Regions from separate parts of the Marinobacter sp. B-21 genome, predicted to be linked through region 1. Evidence: predicted binding sites of a transcription regulator. Region 1 holds the regulator's gene; each other region holds the start of a gene.

Region 1 (4,535 bases):
CTTCCTGCCGACAACCCGCTGCTTCACCATATCCCGGAGTTCGTACATGGACATGCCGGTGGTGTTCACATACAGGTCGGAGAGCTTGGACAGCGGTTCAAGAAGCTTCTTTTCACTGGTGATGGCTTCCCGCAGCGAGGTCTTGTCATCGCTCAGGGGGTGCTTTCGGCGAGTCGCATGAAAACGCTGCAGCAGGGACTGTTCGTCGGCATCCAGGAAGATGATCTCAACGGTCACCCCTGTTTCCTGGAGGCGGCGGTAGATCTCTTCGAAGTTGGCCAGTTCTCCGGAAAGGTTACGGGCGTCAATGCTCACGGCCATCTTGCCGAGGCGGCCCGGTTTTGTCTGGCTGGCGGCTTCCCGGGTAAGGGGGAAAAGCAGGCCGATCGGGAGGTTGTCTATGCAATAGAAGCCCAGGTCTTCCAGAACATGAAGTGCGGTACTCTTGCCCGATCCGGACCTGCCACTGACGATAATCAGCTTCATGACCACGTACCTCCACTGCAATGAATGTCATCCGCTTGAGGCGGTCATGCGCTCGTACAGGGTGCTGGCGTCCTCGCATTGCCGCAGGCGATCACAGAACGACCGCTCATTGAATTTTTCCGCCAGCTGGCTGAGCAGTTCCAGGTGTTCGCTGGTGGCCTCCTTGGGCACGACCAGGGCGAAGATCAGATCTACCGGCTGATTGTCGATGGCGTCAAACTCGACGCTTTCTTCCAGCGTCATCAGTACGCCCACCACATGATCCAGGCCTTCCAGGCGGCAGTGTGGGATGGCAATTCCCTGGCCAATACCGGTGCTACCCAGACGCTCCCGTGAGATCAGGTTATTGAATATCTGGGTTTCGCTGAGCGTATTGTCCTGGAGGTTTATCTGCTCGGCAATAAACTCCAGAGCCCGCTTCTTGCTGGATGCCGACACCCGACAGAGGGTGAGCTCCGGTGCAAGTATGTTGTCTATGGTCAGGGATGTGTCGCTCATGGATCGACTGCATTTCCGTTAAAAAAAGGCTGCGACACGTCAGCCGTGTCGCAGCTCGATTGGATGACTTGCATGAAAACAGCCAGTTAGCGAGAGCCGTTTCCGTGCATCCGGTCTACATTCTTTTCCTTGTGTTTGAGAATCTGGCGGTCCAGCTTGTCGATCAGGACATCGATGGCTGCGTACATATCCTCATTTTCTGCCTTTGCGTGAATCTCACCACCAACCACGTGCAGCGTGGCTTCCGCAATCTGGCGCACCTTCTCCACTTCCAGGGTTACCTGGCAGTTGCTGATGTGGTCAAAGTGACGCTCGAGCTTCTGGAACTTCTCTGAAACATAATCCTTCAGTGCGGGAGTCAGTTCTACGTGATGGCCTGAAATATTGAGTTGCATAGGCGTCTCCTGTTGTCATCGTTCCGGCTCCCGGGAGCCGGTCTGGGTGCTGGCGCATTGTGCGCCGGCGAATAGTACGTTGCGCCCGGACCCCGGGGTGTTCAGACCAGCCGCTTGCGTTCGTTCGAAGGCGGAATGTGCATGGCCTCCCGGTACTTGGCAACGGTGCGTCGCGCAACCTTGATTCCCTGTTCTCCTAGCATGGCTGCAATTTTACTGTCGCTCAATGGCTTTTTGGGCGTTTCCGCGGCAATCAGCTTTTTGATCATCGCGCGGATCGCCGTGGAAGAACATTCACCGCCTTCGTCAGTGCTGACATGGCTGGAGAAGAAATATTTCAGCTCGAAAATTCCCCGGGGGGTGTGCATGTATTTCTGGGTGGTGACCCGGGAAATCGTGGACTCATGCATCTCAACCGCCTGGGCGATATCAGAGAGGATCAGCGGTTTCATGGCTTCTTCACCCTGATCCAGGAATCCTTGCTGGTGCTCGACAATACGGGTCGCCACTTTCAGCAGGGTTTCATTGCGGCTCTGCAGGCTCTTGATAAACCATTTCGCCTCCTGCAACTGATCCCGCAGGTAAGTGTTGTCGGCACTGCTGTCCGCACGCCTTATAAGAGAAGCATAGCTGGCATTGACGCGGATGCGCGGGGCAATTTCCGGATTCAGTTCAACGCGCCAGCGGCCGTTGTGCTTGCGAACGATCACATCCGGAATTACGTAGTCAGGTTCGGTGCGGTCAATCACGTCACCGGGGCGGGGATTCAGACCGGTAATCAGGGCCAGTACATCCCGCAGCTGGTCTTCTTTCAGGCGGCTGCGGCGTAGCAGTTGGGCATAGTCGCGGTTGCCGAGCAGATTGATGTAATGGGTGATGACCAGGCGAGCCTGGGCCAGCCAGGGCGTTTCCGGCGGCAGCTGGTTGAGCTGGATCAGCAGGCATTCCTGCAGGTCCCGGGCGAACACGCCGGGAGGATCAAAATGCTGCAGCCGGTGAAGGACCGCCTCGACTTCATCCAGCTCAAGGGGGTCTTCTTCGTTTTCATCCAGCAACCCGGCATGAATCTCTTCCAGCGGACTGGTCAGATAACCGCGTTCATCCACTGCGTCCATCAAAGCGTGGGCAATGGCCTGGTCCCGTTCGCTCATCGGGGTCAGGTTCAGTTGCCATTCCAGGTGATCCTGAAGCGTGTCAGTGGGGGAGTTGCGGGTCTCGAAATCGTGATCGTTTTCGTCATCGTTACGGGCGGCCGATGCCGGTGCGGACTGGTAGATATCGTCCCAGGCGGTGTCGACCGGGAGATCGTCCGGGATATTATCCGGGATTTCGTTTTCCGAGGACCAGTCCGGACCGTTTTCGGTTTCATCCCAGTCGGGTGAAGGTTCGGGAACTGTCTCAGCGGCGGACTCGGTGGCATTGGCCTCCCGTTCGTCATTCCCGGTGTCGGTCTCCGGCTGATCCTCATCCTCGGACGTCTCCAGCATGGGGTTGGATTCCAGGGCCTGCTGGACTTCCTGCTGAAGGTCGAGAGTGGAAAGCTGTAGAAGCCGGATCGCCTGTTGCAGCTGGGGTGTCATGGTCAGGCTCTGACCCAGCTTTAACTGTAAGGAGGCTTTCATTACCATGGTTCAGGATCCGTCACTCATCAGCGCTTGGTGTCGTAGGTAGTGAAAAATTCTTTATATGTCGGTTACTTGCCTTGGCTCTGTATTACCCTAGCAAGTTCTTTGCCGAGTTTACTTGCTACAGATCATCAAAACAATCCGGGGGTCAGATGAAATTGGGGTCAGATGAACTTTTCATCTGACCCCAATTTCATCTGACCCCAATTTCACAGTCGGAACTCATTGCCCAGATACACTTCCTTCACCTGCTGGTTGGCCAGAATGGCCTCGGCATTACCGGAGGCGATGATGTGGCCACCGGAAACGATGTAGGCATTCTCACAGATGTCCAGGGTCTCACGCACGTTGTGGTCGGTAATCAACACACCAATGCCCTTGTCCCGAAGATGCCGGATGATGTGTTTGATATCGCTCACGGAAATGGGGTCGACACCGGCGAACGGCTCATCCAGGAGGATAAAGGCCGGCTCCATCGCCAGGGCCCTGGCAATTTCCACACGCCGGCGCTCGCCGCCGGACAGGGCCATGCCCATGCTGTCACGAATGTGGGTAATGTGGAATTCTTCGAGCAATTCTTCCACCTTCTTTTCCCGCTCCGCCTTACCCAGACCCTTGCGGGTTTCCAGAATGGCCATGATGTTGTCGCGCACCGACAGTTTGCGGAATACCGAGGCTTCCTGGGGCAGGTAACCGATGCCCTGACGCGCCCGGCCGTGCATGGGCAGATGAGTGATGTCGCGGCTGTCGATGGTGATCCGGCCGCGGTCGGCGGGAACCAGCCCCACAATCATGTAAAAGCAGGTGGTTTTACCGGCGCCATTGGGGCCCAGCAGACCAACAATTTCCCCGCTGCGGATTTCCAGGGAAACGTCGATCACCACTTTTTTCTGTTTATAACTCTTTGCCAGATTACTGGCTCTCAGAACTGCCATCGGATTCCTGTCTGTCAGTACGTCTGTCAGTGCTGCGTGGCTGAATCACCATTTCTACCCGGCCGGATCCTTCACCGGTATCGGCGCCGCCTTGGGCAGTTACGACCCGGCGGACGGTATCATAATGGATGACATCGCCCCGGAACAGGTTGCCATTCTGTTCGATGACCGCTTGCCGTTCAAAGATCAGACGCTGGTCAGTGGCCGACCAGGTAATATTCAGCGCCCTGGCGTCGGTTTCACCTTCGCCCTCACGGGTTGGCTGGCGGTAACGGGCCGGGCTTCCGAAGGCTTCAATCCGGTTCAGGCCGTTTTCGTCGCGGTACAGAACCACACGCTCCGCGCTCAGATGGGTCTCGCCCTGTTCCAGCTCTACATCGCCGGTGTAGGTGGCGATACCCTGGCCGTCGTCGAGGCGGGCGTTGTCTGCGGTTACCTTGATAGGAATGTCAGAACCAAGGTCGAAAGCTGCTGCCGGCCCCGCCATGGCGATGGTCAGCAGGGCAGCCATCAGGCCCCGGTATCGGTTAGTTTCCGGTTTCATAGAGTCCTTCCACCTGAGAGTTCAGTTCCAGAATCCGCTCGCCGATCCACGC
Region 2 (4,535 bases), on a different contig from region 1:
TCGGTGATCTTGTCCGAATCCAGATACATGGCAAAGCCGCTGTGTTCGTGTTCCATGAAGCTGCGGTTTGGCCCCATATCCCGCCGGAAATCCACCACCTCGTAAATCGGCACCGGTTTGCCGAATCCTTTCACGGTTATTTCACCTTTGTCCCGGCACATGATCTTGTTCTTGATCAGCGAAAAGGTCTCGTAGGACACCAGGATCTCACCGGGTTCCGCCAGGGATTCAAGGCGGCTGGCCAGATTCACTTCCTTGCCGATGATGGTGTAATCCATCCGGTTTTCAGCACCGAAGTTACCCACTGTAGTGTAACCGGTGCTGATCCCCATACGGATTTCCAGGGGGGTCTTGATGCCCTGGCTTCGCCACTTCTGGCGCATGATCTTCATGTGCTTGCGCATTTCAATGGCCATGGACACGCAGGCAAAGGCGTCTTCCCGCTGGCCCCGGCTGGTGGGGTCGCCGAAGAATACCATGATAGAGTCGCCCACGAATTTGTCGATGGTGCCGCCATATTTGAGGGCCACTTCAGACATTTCATTAAAGTAGTGATTCAACAGCTCGGTCAGCGCCTCCGGCTCCATCTCTTCGGAGAGTTCGGTGAAGCCTTTGATGTCTGAAAAGAATACCGCCAGTTTCTTGCGCTGGGTTTCCAGCCGTACATCCCGCTCCCCGGTAAAGATGGATTGCCACACCTGGGGTGAGAGGTACTTGGACAGCTTGTGGGACAAGGCAATTGACTGTTCCCGCTGATTTTGGATCTGGGTCTTGGCCAGCATCAGTGCCCGGGCCTGCTGGTGAGAGTAATAGGCGGTAACGCAGATATACAGCCCGGTGGAAAGAATCGACACCATGCTGGTCAAAAGCGGCGCGTGGGGGCCGTCGGCCAGGCCGAGGATGGCAACAGCAATCGCAATTGCCGCGGCCATGAAACCGGTGCCGATCAGCCACTGCCGGATGCCGCCAACAATCAGGCAACTGAACATCAGCATCAGGGCCACGGACAGGGAGGGTATGACAATCAGGCCGATGAAACCGATGAACCCGCCGCCAATCACACAATCCACAATGAGCATTTTCTGACGGATGCGTGCGGAATGTCTCAGGAAGGTTCTACGGGTGAGTATATGGGCTATGTGTGGCCATGTGAGAGCACCTGCTACCAGCCACAGTAACGGCTGCGGAAAGGCACCCTGGAGAACACCGGTTACGATAATTGCCGCCGTAGACGTGTACGCCAGTATTCGGCCGTTGTAATCCGGCATTGGCGGTATGGCTATCGGACTGCCGGGGCCTTCAGCAGCCATCGACTTGACAGCGGAGGTGCTGGCATTGCGCAGATCGGCCGGTACGCTCATCATTTCAGAAACGGATCCTGCCAATGAGCATGTCCCGGAACATGACCCAGTCACCCATCAGGCTGTACAGTGGGTACTTGAAGGTTGCAGGGCGGTTTTTCTCGAACTTGAAATGGCCGACCCAGGCAAACCCATAGCCGATGACCGGCAGGGTCAGAAGCCACGCAAGTTTTCCGGAGGTGATCGCCCAGACAGCGACCAGAAAAACCAGAAGACTACCGACAAAGTGCAGCCTGCGACAGATTACATCGCTGTGTTCTTCAAGGTAGTAAGGATAGAATTCGGAAAAGCTGTTGAAGGTTCGCTGGTTGCTCATTGTGTTGCTTCTCACCGTTGCAGGACTGCGGCATTTTATAATTGTTGGCAGCGCCGACTACGACTAAAGATTAACAGCATTACGTACAACCCACAATTCACAGCCAGCAATTGTGCCCGTGCCCATTTTCACACAGTCATAAAATAGCGAGACGATATGACAGCAGTTACTGATTTCCTGCTTAACCGGTCCTCCGAACCCAGGCTGGAGGCGCCCGCGCCGGACAGGGAAACCCTGAACAAGGCCTTTGCCTGCGCCGCTCGCGCTCCGGATCATGCCTTGTTGCGGCCATGGCGTTATCTGGTCGTAGAAGGTGAGGGGCTGGAGGCCCTCGGGGAACTGTTTGCCTCCACCTGTGCCAACAACAGTGACGAGCGGGAAATCGAAAAGCTCCGGCGCGCCCCTCTGCGGGCACCCATGGTCATTATTGGTATTGCCTCGCCGAGCCCCCACCCCAAAGTTCCGGAAGTGGAGCAGGTGATGTCTGCGGCTGCTGGCATGAGCTTTCTCGGGCTGGCCCTTCAGGATGCCGGTTATGGTGTGATGTGGCGCACCGGTGCTGTCGCCTATCATTCAGCCGTGCACAAAGGGCTGGGGCTGGATGACCACGAGCAGATTGTCGGCTTTCTTTATACGGGGAGTGTCTCCGCTGTAAAGCCTGCCGTTCTCCGGCCCGGGGTTGACGAGTTTGTCCGTCACTGGCCTTAACGGGTAACTGTCGCTTCCCCCGGCGTGGGCGGGGGAAGCGGTTTGCCGCTTTCGAGGACTTTCTTTCCCTTTATCCGCTCCCGCTTTCTCTCAACAGCCCAGCTAATCCCGCCAATACTGGGGTTATGCGCTATTTAGGGCGCCTTTTTAGAGCGCCTTTCGAATTCTGGCATCTACCTTGCTTTAGTTCTGTCAGAGAGCACAGCCGGCAAAATCAGGTCGGCGTACTGGTGCAGTTTTCGGGAGGCAACATGGCAATTTCGTTCGATAAGGCTCTGGGCATTCATCAGCACGCGGTGGAAGCGCGGGTCAAGCGTGCCGAAGTTCTGGCAAACAATCTGGCCAATGCTGACACCCCGGGTTTCAAGGCCCGTGATGTGGATTTCCAGGCGATGATGCAGAAGGCCCAGGAGTCCGTCAGCGGCTTCCAGATGGCGAAAACGAACGAGGCCCACATGGATACCTCCCGGTCTGCCTCAGACAGCGACCTTTTGTACCGGATGCCACATCAGCCGTCGGTCGACGGCAATACTGTGGATGCCCAGCAGGAGCAGTCGCGCTTCATGCGTAACGCCATGGACTTCCAGGCCAGTTTCCAGTTCCTGAACAGCAAGTTCAGCGGTTTGACCAAAGCCCTGAAGGGCGAATAAGCCGCAGTCACAGGGTTAGCGAAGGAGAATTATCATGTCACTGGGCAGCATTTTTGATATCGCCGGTTCCGGCATGACAGCGCAATCGCTGCGGCTGAATACAACCGCGTCCAACATTGCCAATGCCGAAACAGCCAGCTCCAGTACCGGTGAAACCTACCGGGCCAGAAAGCCGGTGTTCTCAGCCGTTCAGCAATCACTCCTGAACCCGGGGCAGGGTGGCATGCCGATGGCTGCCGATGAAGGTCCCGGTGCCGGCGTCAGGGTTGAAGGCATTGTTGAGAGTGATGCGGAGTTACAGATGCGCTACGAGCCCCACCATCCGGCGGCCAATGAAGACGGTTATGTCTTCTATCCCAACGTGAACGTGGTTGAGGAGATGGCTGACATGATGTCGTCGTCCAGAAGTTTCCAGATGAATGTGGATGTCATGAACACAGCCAAGTCCATGATGCAGCGCATTCTGACCCTTGGTCAGCAGTAATACGGTGAGGAGCACAACATGACTGCAGTAAATGCAACAGACGCGTCGGATGTTCTGAGCCAGTACCAGCTGAAGCAACAGGATGGCGGCCAGGGCACCAGTGAGCTTGGCCGGAATGAGTTCATGGAACTGATGCTGGCACAGCTGAAAAACCAGAACCCGCTGGAACCCCAGGACAACGGTGAATTCATCTCCCAACTGGCCCAGTTCAGCTCGCTGGAGGAGATGCAGAACCTCTCCGGTACGGTTGAGGATGTGGCGGGCCAGTTCCGTTCCACCCAGGCGCTGCAGGCCTCTGCCATGGTCGGCAAAACCGTGCTTGCCCCTTCCCAGATCGGGATTCTGGGTGCGGACGGTGAGATCAGTGGCACCGTTGAAGTGCCGGCATCGACCGGCGGGCTTCGGCTTTCGATTCAGGGTCAGAATGGTGAACGGGTTCGCCAGATTGACATGGGTAGTAGTCCGGCGGGGGTGACCTCGTTCCGCTGGGATGGCCAGGACGGCAACGGCAATCCCTTGCCGCCGGGACCCTACCAGATTGTAGCCGAGGCTTCCTACCCGGATGGGCCGCAGCAGTTGGGTACGATGGTAAGTGCCAATGTTGACAGCGTGTCCCTGGGCCAGGGTGGCTCCATTACCCTGAATCTTGCAGGTATGGGCTCCATCGCCCTGTCTGATGTAAAACAAATTAACTGATACCGGTGAAACACCAAGGGGTGAACCATGGGATTTAATACGGGTTTGAGTGGTCTTCGCGCGGCATCGGTGGATCTGGACGTCACCGGTAACAATATTGCCAACGCCAGTACCGTGGGGTTCAAAGGCAGCAAGGCCCAGTTCGGCGATCTTTATGCCAGTGGTTTCCTGAGCGCAGGCACCAATCCGATCGGGGACGGTGTCCGGGTTCAGGGCGTGAAGCAGTCGTTCGGCCAGGGCAATATCAGCTTCACCGATAGCGGCCTGGATATGGCGATTGACGGTGATGGCTTCTTTATTCTGAACAATGGCGGCGAAGT
Region 3 (4,535 bases), on a different contig from region 1:
AATCACGTCATTGGCGTCGATACTGTAGATCCGGACATTTTTCAGGCCGCGATCCTCAATCTCCTTGAGCAGAGCACCCACACCTGGCTGGTGCACCTCGACACCGATGAAGTCCTGCTCCGGGGCAGCTTCCGCCATCTCCGCCAGTGACTTGCCCATGCCAAACCCGATTTCCAGGTTCAGCATGGCATCCCGGCCAAACACCTGGCGCGGATCGATCATTCCGTCTTCCCGGGTGAGACCATATTTCAGCCAGCTGCGCTCAAACGCCTTTTTCTGACCTTCGGTCATGCGGCCCTGGCGCAGGACAAAGCTACGCACACCACGGCGGGTTGTTACCGGTGATTCCGTGGCAGTGTCTTTCGGATCTTGCGGCTCTTTCTGGTTAGTCATCTGCAATCCTTAACCGCGGGCAGCGGGTCTTGTTTAATGGGCTTTGGCTACAGTTTACCAGAGTGACAAGGTTCAGGCGGATACCACCGAATTGCGCCCCTGTTGACGATCCAGTTGCCGGTAGCCGAGCGCTTCAACCAGGTGGCCCTGGTGGAGCTCGTCACAGCCCTCAAGGTCTGCGAGAGTGCGAGCCACCCGCAATATCCGGTGCAATGCCCGGGCCGATAGCCCCAGCTTCTCCATGGCGCCGGAGAGCAACTGCTCACCCTGGCGGTCCAGTTGGCAAGCGGAATGCAGTTCGCGCCCTGCCAGCGCAGCATTCACGCAACCCCGTTCCGATTGTTTCATCCTGGCAGCGATAACCCGTTCCCGGACAGTGGCACTGGTCTCGCCATCGCCGCCCTGTTGCATCAGTACGCCGCCACCCTGAACCGGAACTTCGACATGGAGATCGAACCGGTCCAGCAGAGGCCCGGAGATCTTCGACCGATACCGTATTACCTGCTGCGGTGTGCACTGACACTCAATGGTCGGGTGACCACTGTAACCGCAGGGGCATGGGTTCATTGCACCGACGACTTGAAAGCGAGCCGGAAAATTCACCTGACGCGCGGCCCGACTGATCGTGATGTGCCCCGTTTCCATGGGTTCCCGAAGCACTTCCAGAACCCGACGCTCAAACTCTGGCAATTCATCCAGAAAAAGTACGCCGCGATGGGCGAGGGAGATTTCCCCAGGCCGCGGGCTGCTCCCGCCACCGACCAGGGCCACCGCGGATGCTGTGTGGTGGGGCGCCCGGAACGGCGGTTGGCGCCACCCGCCCTCTCTCATGGCAAGCCCGGCAACCGAGTGAACGCTGGCAACTTCCATGGCCGCATCGTCGGTCAGTGCCGGAAGAATACCCGGCAGACGGCTGGCCAGCATGCTCTTGCCGGTGCCAGGCGGCCCGAAGAATAACAGGTTGTGGCCGCCGGCGGCGGCAACTTCGAGCGCCCTGCGAGGGACCCGTTGGCCGCGGACATCGGACAGGTCCGGTATCTCACTGTTGTTGCCGGGCACCCGTTCCAATGGTGATTTCGGCACCGGAACCAGCCTGGCCCGGCCGCTGAGGTGTTCACACACGGTCAACAGGTGGCCGGCCGCCAGCACGTCACCCTGGCTGGCCAGGGCCGCCTCGCCGGCATTGCCATGGGGAACCAGCAAGGCTCGCTGGTCCTGCCGGGCAGCAAGCACAGCCGGAAGCACGCCCTTGAGAGGCCTCAGCGCACCATCGAGGGACAGCTCCCCGAGAAACTCGCAATCGGCGAGACTCTCCGCCGGAATCTGGCCCGAGGCCGCCAGAATCCCAAGGGCAATGGGCAGGTCAAACCGGCCGCCTTCCTTGGGCAGATCAGCGGGGGCAAGGTTGATCGTAATGCGGCGGGCGGGGAAGTCGAACCCCGCATTCAGAAGGGCGCTGCGAACCCGCTCCTTACTCTCGCGAACGCCGGTTTCAGGGAGGCCGACAATCGAGAGTGCGGGCAATCCCCCGGAGAGGTGGACTTCAACCGTAACGGGGGGAGCAGACACGCCGATTATGGCGCGGGAATGAACGATAGCTAGCATGACAACCTTCCATGGTGACCGGAAAACCATGCCCGGCGTCCTGCCGGGCTAATCCGGAGTTTATTGTTCCTGCAGGGATTTTTCCAGCTCGGCGACCCGTTTTTCGAGCGCCTCCACCTTTTCACGAGTCTTCAGCAGCACCGCCTGTTGGGCATCAAACTCTTCCCGGGTTACCAGCTCCAGACGGGAAAGGACCGACATCACTGTTGCCCGGGCCTGGGTTTCAAAATCCTCCCGGGCGGCGCGGGCCATATCGGGAACGAACTGACCAAACTGACCCTGTAACTGGGCGAAAATATCCTGGGGACCCTTCACATATCACCTCACTGATTCCAGAAATGTCCGGCTTCGACTAAAAGAGAGGGGCTCTCACCGGTTTGCGGGAGTGTATCACACCGCAGCCCCTGCCATACTGTGCCCGGTCGGCCTTATAATAATGGACGAACGGCCAGTGAGTCCGCTCCAATTTGACTCATCGGCTGGCTACCCGCTCCATTTTGGTGCAGATCTTTGCGCCATTCTGGTACGCGCATATTGTAGATTATTGTTTTAAATGTATTTTTTTGCGTTGGCATACCCGATGCTAAAGCCCTCGTACGCAATCCGCACAATTGGTGTGCGAGGTGGCAGCATCCCGACCTCAACAACTGGCCGACGGGCCCTCACTGTTGGGACGGCTTTACCAAGGAGAAAGCAATGAAACTTGTGACAGCGATCATCAAGCCTTTCAAACTGGATGATGTCCGTGAGGCACTATCCGAGATTGGCGTGCAAGGCGTAACCGTCACTGAAGTCAAAGGCTTCGGTCGGCAGAAAGGCCACACTGAACTTTACCGTGGCGCGGAATACGTGGTGGATTTCCTGCCCAAGGTCAAAGTGGAAGTTGCCATTGGCGACAATCTGCTGGACCAGGTCATCGAATCCATTACCAAGGCAGCCAACACCGGCAAGATCGGTGACGGCAAGATCTTCGTGACCGAACTGCAACAGGCCATCCGGATCCGGACCGGCGAAACCGGCGAAGAAGCGGTCTGAACCAGCTCTGATTTTTTCGATCAGCCAACGCAAAAAAATTTATAACCTGAAAAGCCTCGTGCGGAGGGCTTCATATGGAAAGCAATCTTTTTCACCTGCAGTATGCTATAGACACCTTTTATTTCCTGGTGTGCGGTGCATTAGTGATGTGGATGGCAGCGGGCTTCGCCATGCTGGAATCCGGCCTGGTGCGTGCCAAGAACACCACGGAAATCCTGACCAAGAACGTGGCTCTGTTTGCCATTGCCTGCATCATGTACCTGGTTAGTGGTTACGCCATCATGTACGGCGGTAACATTTTCCTTTCCGGAATCGCAGACGTTGACACTGCGGCTGTTCTGGGTGACTTCGCCAGCCGGGACGGCGGCTTCGAGGGTGGCTCCATCTACTCCGGCGCGTCTGACTTCTTCTTCCAGGTTGTGTTTGTCGCAACAGCCATGTCCATCGTCTCCGGTGCTGTGGCCGAACGCATGAAACTCTGGGCCTTCCTGGTCTTTGCAGTGTTCATGACCGGCTTTATCTACCCGATGGAAGGCGCCTGGACCTGGGGCGGCGCGTCTGTCTTCGGCATGTATACCCTGGGCGATCTCGGTTTCAGCGATTTCGCCGGCTCCGGCATCGTTCACATGGCGGGTGCAGCAGCCGCATTGGCTGGTGTAATCCTTCTCGGTGCCCGTAAAGGCAAATACGGCCCGAACGGTGAAATCCGCGCCTTCCCGGGTGCCAACCTGCCGATGGCGACCCTCGGTACCTTCATCCTGTGGATGGGCTGGTTCGGCTTCAACGGCGGTTCGGTTCTCAAGCTGGGCGATATCGCCAGCGCCAACTCCGTGGCCATGGTGTTCCTGAATACCAATACCGCCGCTGCCGGCGGTGCAATTGCTGCCCTGATCACCGCCCGCCTGATGTTTGGCAAGGCTGATCTGACCATGCTGCTGAACGGCGCGCTGGCTGGCCTGGTAGTGATCACGGCTGAGCCATCCACTCCGAGCGCCCTGACTGCGACCCTCTTCGGTGCCTTCGGCGGTATCCTGGTGGTCCTGAGCATCGTGACCATGGACAAGCTGCGCATCGACGATCCGGTGGGCGCCATCTCGGTTCACGGTACCTGTGGCTTGCTGGGTCTGCTTCTGGTGCCAGTCACCAACGGTGATGTCAGCTTCAGCGGCCAGATCATCGGCGCCATCACCATATTCGTCTGGGTATTCGTCGCCAGCCTGATTGTCTGGGGCATCCTCAAGGCTGTCATGGGTATTCGGGTGAGCGAAGAGGACGAGTACGAAGGCGTGGATCTGTCCGAGTGTGGCATGGAAGCCTATCCGGAGTTTGTCAGCAGCAAGTAACAATCTCTGGCAACGCAAAACCAAAGAGGGGTGCCATCTGGCACCCCTCTTTGGTTTTGCCGGCTTAACCCTCCTCTGGCCTGACCTCATCCTCCAGCGCATCCACCATGAACTGGGGCATCGCCAACGCACCATGGTGCACTCCGGCATTGTAGTAGC
Region 4 (4,535 bases), on a different contig from region 1:
CGTGCCGGAATGGTGTACTCAAGACGCATCCGCCCCTTGCCATCCGGCACCATGTTGGTCAGGTCGCCTTTACGCAGCCCCATCTGCTCCATGATCGGGCCCTGGTGCTGCTCTTCAATGTCGACGATGACATTTTCATAGGGCTCCTGCTTGACGCCATCCACTTCACGAATGACAACTTCAGGCCGCCCGACCGCCAGCTCGAAGTTCTCGCGGCGCATATTCTCAATCAGCACTGACAGATGCAGTTCACCACGGCCGGATACCTTGAACTTGTCCGCCGAATCGCCTTCTTCAACGCGCAGCGCCACGTTGTGCAGCAACTCCTTTTCCAGACGCTCCTTGATGTTCCGGCTGGTAACGTACTTGCCTTCCCTGCCGGCGAAAGGCGAATCGTTTACCTGGAAGGTCATCGACACGGTCGGCTCATCCACCGTCAGTGCCGGCAGGGCCTCAACGTTGGCCTGGTCACACAGGGTATCGGAGATAAACAGCTCATCCATACCGCTCACGCAGACGATATCGCCAGCCTGTGCCTCATCCACTTCAACGCGCTGCAGGCCTGAGTGCCCCATGATCTTGAGGATTCGACCATTGCGCTTCTTGCCACTGGCACCAATCGCGGTCACCGGCGAATTGGTTTTGATCTTGCCGCGTGCGATGCGGCCAATACCGATCACGCCCAGGAAGCTGTTGTAGTCCAGCTGGGAGATCTGCATCTGGAACGGACCGTCCATATCGACGTTTGGTGCCGGCACATGATCAACGATCGCCTGGAACACGGCATCCATGTTGTCGTCCAGGTTTTCATGGTCCATGCCGGCAATGCCGTTGAGGGCACTGGCAAAAACAATGGGGAAGTCCAGTTGCTCGTCGGTCGCACCCAGGTTGTCGAACAGATCAAACACCTGGTCTACAACCCAGTCGGGCCGTGCACCGGGACGGTCAATCTTGTTGACCACGACAATCGGGCGCAGGCCGGCGGCAAACGCCTTCTGGGTCACAAAACGTGTTTGCGGCATCGGGCCATCAATGGAATCAACCACCAGCAACACACAATCAACCATGCTCATCACTCGCTCAACTTCGCCACCGAAGTCAGCGTGGCCCGGAGTATCAACGATGTTGATGTCGTAACCGTTCCATTTCAGGGCCGTGTTCTTGGCCAGAATGGTAATGCCACGCTCTTTTTCCTGGTCATTGGAATCCATGACCCGCTCGTTCTCCAGCTCTTTACGATCCAGCGTGCCGGACTGACGCAGCAGCTTGTCTACGAGCGTGGTTTTACCATGGTCAACGTGGGCGATAATGGCGATATTACGAAGTTTTTCAATCACAAAAATAATCCTGCGGCATGCACTCAATGACCTGAGAGGGTCGTTCGCAGGGAAATCCCCACACATGCCGTCTCAAATCCGTAAAATGAACTCATTTACCGGAACTGGCTGCCCGGCACCCTGCATGGAGCTTTTCGATCCGGGATCTGAAAATGGCAGGGTGAAAATGAAGCGGCGCGTAGTATAGCGAAAAGTCTGTGTCGTTAATATGAAGAAAAACGCCTACCCTATTTAGGTTTAGGCGATGCTTTGCACTTATTTAGCGCACCCAGTCAATTAACGCACCAATTGTGTGCGCCAACAAAGCGCAAGAACCAGCCTGGTAAAAATGCCTTTGCCCTGAACATGCCCCAAACCCTGGCAGTTGCGCCGTTCTGGAGCATGCCCTGAAAATTGGCAAGCGCCTTGCTTTATCGAAAGCAGCCGAAATTTGCAGGTAAGACGCACTGGCATTTGCTAAGCTGCGCAGACCTGAGAAACAGATCGGAACTCAGTACTCTGAGCGATCCGGCACCACGAACATGAATACAGCCGCCTGTGCGGTATAACTTACGGAGCATGCACAATGTCCAAGACAGTTGATTTGATCAAAGAACACGAAGTCAAATGGGTTGACCTGCGCTTTACTGACAGCCGCGGTAAAGAGCAGCACGTGACGCTGCCCGCCACCGAAGTAGATGAAGACTTTTTCGCAGACGGCAAAATGTTTGACGGCTCCTCCATTGCCGGCTGGAAAGGCATCAACGAATCCGACATGATCCTGATGCCGGACGACGCGACCTCTGTACTCGATCCGTTCACTGAAGAAACCACCGTTAACATCACCTGCAACATCGTAGAGCCTTCTACCATGCAGGGTTATGAGCGCGATCCGCGCTCCGTTGCCCGTCGTGCCGAGGAATACCTGAAGTCCACCGGCATCGCCGATGGCGCCCTGTTCGGCCCGGAGCCGGAGTTCTTTGTCTTTGATTCCGTTAAATGGAGCGTCGACATGCAAGGCTCTTCATACCACATTCATTCTGAAGAGGCCGCCTGGGTATCCGGCGAAGACTTCGACCGCAACAACATCGGCCACCGCCCGGGGGTCAAAGGCGGCTATTTCCCGGTTCCGCCGGTTGACAGCCTGCATGATCTGCGTGGCGCCATGTGTGCGGCCATGGAATCCATGGGTCTGGAAATTGAAGTTCACCACCACGAAGTGGGCACTGCTGGCCAGTGTGAAATCGGCGTTGGCGCCAACACCCTGACCCGCAAGGCTGACGAAGTTCAAATCCTCAAGTACTGCGTACACAATGTGGCGCACGCTTATGGCAAAACAGCCACCTTCATGCCCAAGCCGGTAGTTGGTGATAACGGTTCCGGCATGCACGTACACATGTCACTGAGCAAAGACGGCAAAAACCTGTTCGCAGGCGACAGCTATGCCGGCCTGAGCGAAGCCGCCCTGTACTACGTTGGTGGTGTTATCAAGCACGCCAAGGCCATCAACGCCTTCACCAACCCGGCAACCAACAGCTACAAGCGCCTGGTTCCGGGCTACGAAGCACCGGTCATGCTGGCATACTCCGCCCGTAACCGTTCGGCCTCCATCCGAATCCCTTACGTGAACAGCCCGAAAGCGCGTCGTATTGAAGTTCGCTTCCCTGATCCGGCTGCCAACCCGTACCTGGCTTTCGCTGCCCTGATGATGGCCGGCCTGGACGGCATCCAGAACAAGATCCACCCTGGCGATGCCATGGACAAGGATCTGTACGATCTGCCCAAAGAAGAGGCCCTGAGCATTCCGAAGGTTGCCGAAACCCTGTCTGAAGCTCTGGATTGCCTGGAAGCGGACCACGAGTTCCTGACCCGCGGAGGCGTGTTCACTGAAGACATGATTGCCGGCTATATTGATCTGAAGCGCGGTGAAGTTGAGAAGCTGAACATGACCACTCATCCGGTTGAGTTCGAGCTGTACTACTCCTGCTAAAACCTCTCTCCAGAGAGTTAAAGAGCAGCAAAGCCCCGCCCCGTGCGGGGCTTTTTTTGTGCGCAAAAGCACATTGCCTGCAGCCCTTAACGATATGTAACCAACATCCCGCCCCACAGGCGTTGAAATGCCCCCGGGCGCCGCCGATAATCGGGAAAACCCAATGACAGGTGAGCTTATGAATCCGAAGTCTGGATTGGTTGCCGGCCTACTGTTTGCTCTGGCGGTCCCGGCCTCCGCCGAGGTCTACCGCAACGTCGATGCCTACGGCAACGTTACGTTCTCCGATGAGCCGAGCGAAGGCGCTGAAGCCGTAGAGGTCAAACCGGTTACTACGATCACTCTGCCGAAGCCCGAGGTGGTTCAGGAAACCAAGAAGCTTCGTGAAGAGGTTCAGAGGGAGGGTGCAGCGTACGAGAGCGTCTCCTTTGTGTATCCGGATAACGACCAGGCCTTCTACAGTGGTAGCGGTGATATCCAGTTCGAGGTTCGCAGCACGCCGGGCCTGCGGCCTGGTCACAAGTATGAAGTAACCCTTGATGGCCAGCCGGTTGGCCAGAGCACTTCCGGTTCGGTTACCGTCAGCAACGTCTATCGTGGCACCCACCAGGCCCGAGTGCACATCGTGGATGAAAACGGCGTACAGGTAAAAACCGGTACGTCCATTTCCTTCACCGTTCACCGCCCCTCCGTGGCAAACTAGCCAAACCACCCAACTATCCAGCTGCCCAAACTGCCCGCACCAGTTTGGTGCGGGCGCACCAGAAAAAAGCCATACTCTGACCAGCAACGGGGCGAATTTTCCGGGCTGGTCAAGGGCTTGTCCCCGTTTGCACCAGCTTACGGCACATTTCAACGCCGATACGGCCCTATGCCCGTACTTTGCCCACTCATTTCTGAACCTGGCGCAAAGTGGTTCGCTTTTTGCAAAACTCCAGAGGTCAAACTATGTCGAACCAACGGAAATCACGCATGGCACTGCCTTTGGCCCACGCAATCGGATACAGAAGCATTCTCGACAGCCTCACCACGGCTGTCCTGGTGCTGGAAGATAACCTGAACATACGATATCTCAATCCGTCCGCCGAAAGCCTGTTCGAAACCAGCATGACACGCAGCCACGGTCAGCCTTTCCGCGACATCCTTGTCGATTCCGAAGATGCCCTGAAAACATTGTTTGCCGCCGTGGACAACGGCCAGTCCTACACCCGCCGTGAGGCCGAATTCCT

The links. The regulator sigma-54, encoded in region 1, starts transcription at its own class of promoters, with help from an activator protein. The targets are predictions, from matches to a motif close to ANTGGCATNNANNTTGCTNT.
Region 2: flgB (flagellar basal body rod protein FlgB) is a predicted target of sigma-54. The motif match lies at 2,551-2,570, and genes of this name have one in related genera.
Region 3: glnK (P-II family nitrogen regulator) is a predicted target of sigma-54. The motif match lies at 2,566-2,585, and genes of this name have one in related genera.
Region 4: glnA (glutamate--ammonia ligase) is a predicted target of sigma-54. The motif match lies at 1,730-1,749, and genes of this name have one in related genera.

Annotation. Positions count from the first base shown of each region.
Region 1 covers NZ_JBSXNZ010000064.1:37,552-42,086, reverse strand. The annotation lists gene rapZ (RNase adapter RapZ) at 1-486, opposite strand, end outside; gene ptsN (PTS IIA-like nitrogen regulatory protein PtsN) at 514-984, opposite strand; gene hpf (ribosome hibernation promoting factor) at 1,071-1,379, opposite strand; gene AC13C0_RS07205 (RNA polymerase factor sigma-54) at 1,481-3,001, opposite strand; gene lptB (LPS export ABC transporter ATP-binding protein) at 3,214-3,939, opposite strand; gene lptA (lipopolysaccharide transport periplasmic protein LptA) at 3,917-4,483, opposite strand; gene lptC (LPS export ABC transporter periplasmic protein LptC) at 4,467-4,535, opposite strand, start outside.
Region 2 covers NZ_JBSXNZ010000070.1:91,215-95,749, reverse strand. The annotation lists gene AC13C0_RS09630 (adenylate/guanylate cyclase domain-containing protein) at 1-1,364, opposite strand, end outside; gene AC13C0_RS09625 (Mpo1-like protein) at 1,366-1,677, opposite strand; gene AC13C0_RS09620 (nitroreductase family protein) at 1,834-2,385, shown strand; gene flgB (flagellar basal body rod protein FlgB) at 2,637-3,035, shown strand; gene flgC (flagellar basal body rod protein FlgC) at 3,070-3,519, shown strand; gene AC13C0_RS09605 (flagellar hook assembly protein FlgD) at 3,538-4,215, shown strand; gene AC13C0_RS09600 (flagellar hook protein FlgE) at 4,243-4,535, shown strand, end outside.
Region 3 covers NZ_JBSXNZ010000065.1:89,938-94,472, reverse strand. The annotation lists gene trmB (tRNA (guanosine(46)-N7)-methyltransferase TrmB) at 1-393, opposite strand, end outside; gene AC13C0_RS08035 (YifB family Mg chelatase-like AAA ATPase) at 466-1,998, opposite strand; gene AC13C0_RS08030 (accessory factor UbiK family protein) at 2,059-2,313, opposite strand; gene glnK (P-II family nitrogen regulator) at 2,695-3,033, shown strand; gene AC13C0_RS08020 (ammonium transporter) at 3,108-4,376, shown strand; gene speE (polyamine aminopropyltransferase) at 4,441-4,535, opposite strand, start outside.
Region 4 covers NZ_JBSXNZ010000068.1:39,251-43,785, reverse strand. The annotation lists gene typA (translational GTPase TypA) at 1-1,337, opposite strand, end outside; gene glnA (glutamate--ammonia ligase) at 1,903-3,306, shown strand; gene AC13C0_RS08615 (DUF4124 domain-containing protein) at 3,485-4,009, shown strand; gene glnL (nitrogen regulation protein NR(II)) at 4,279-4,535, shown strand, end outside.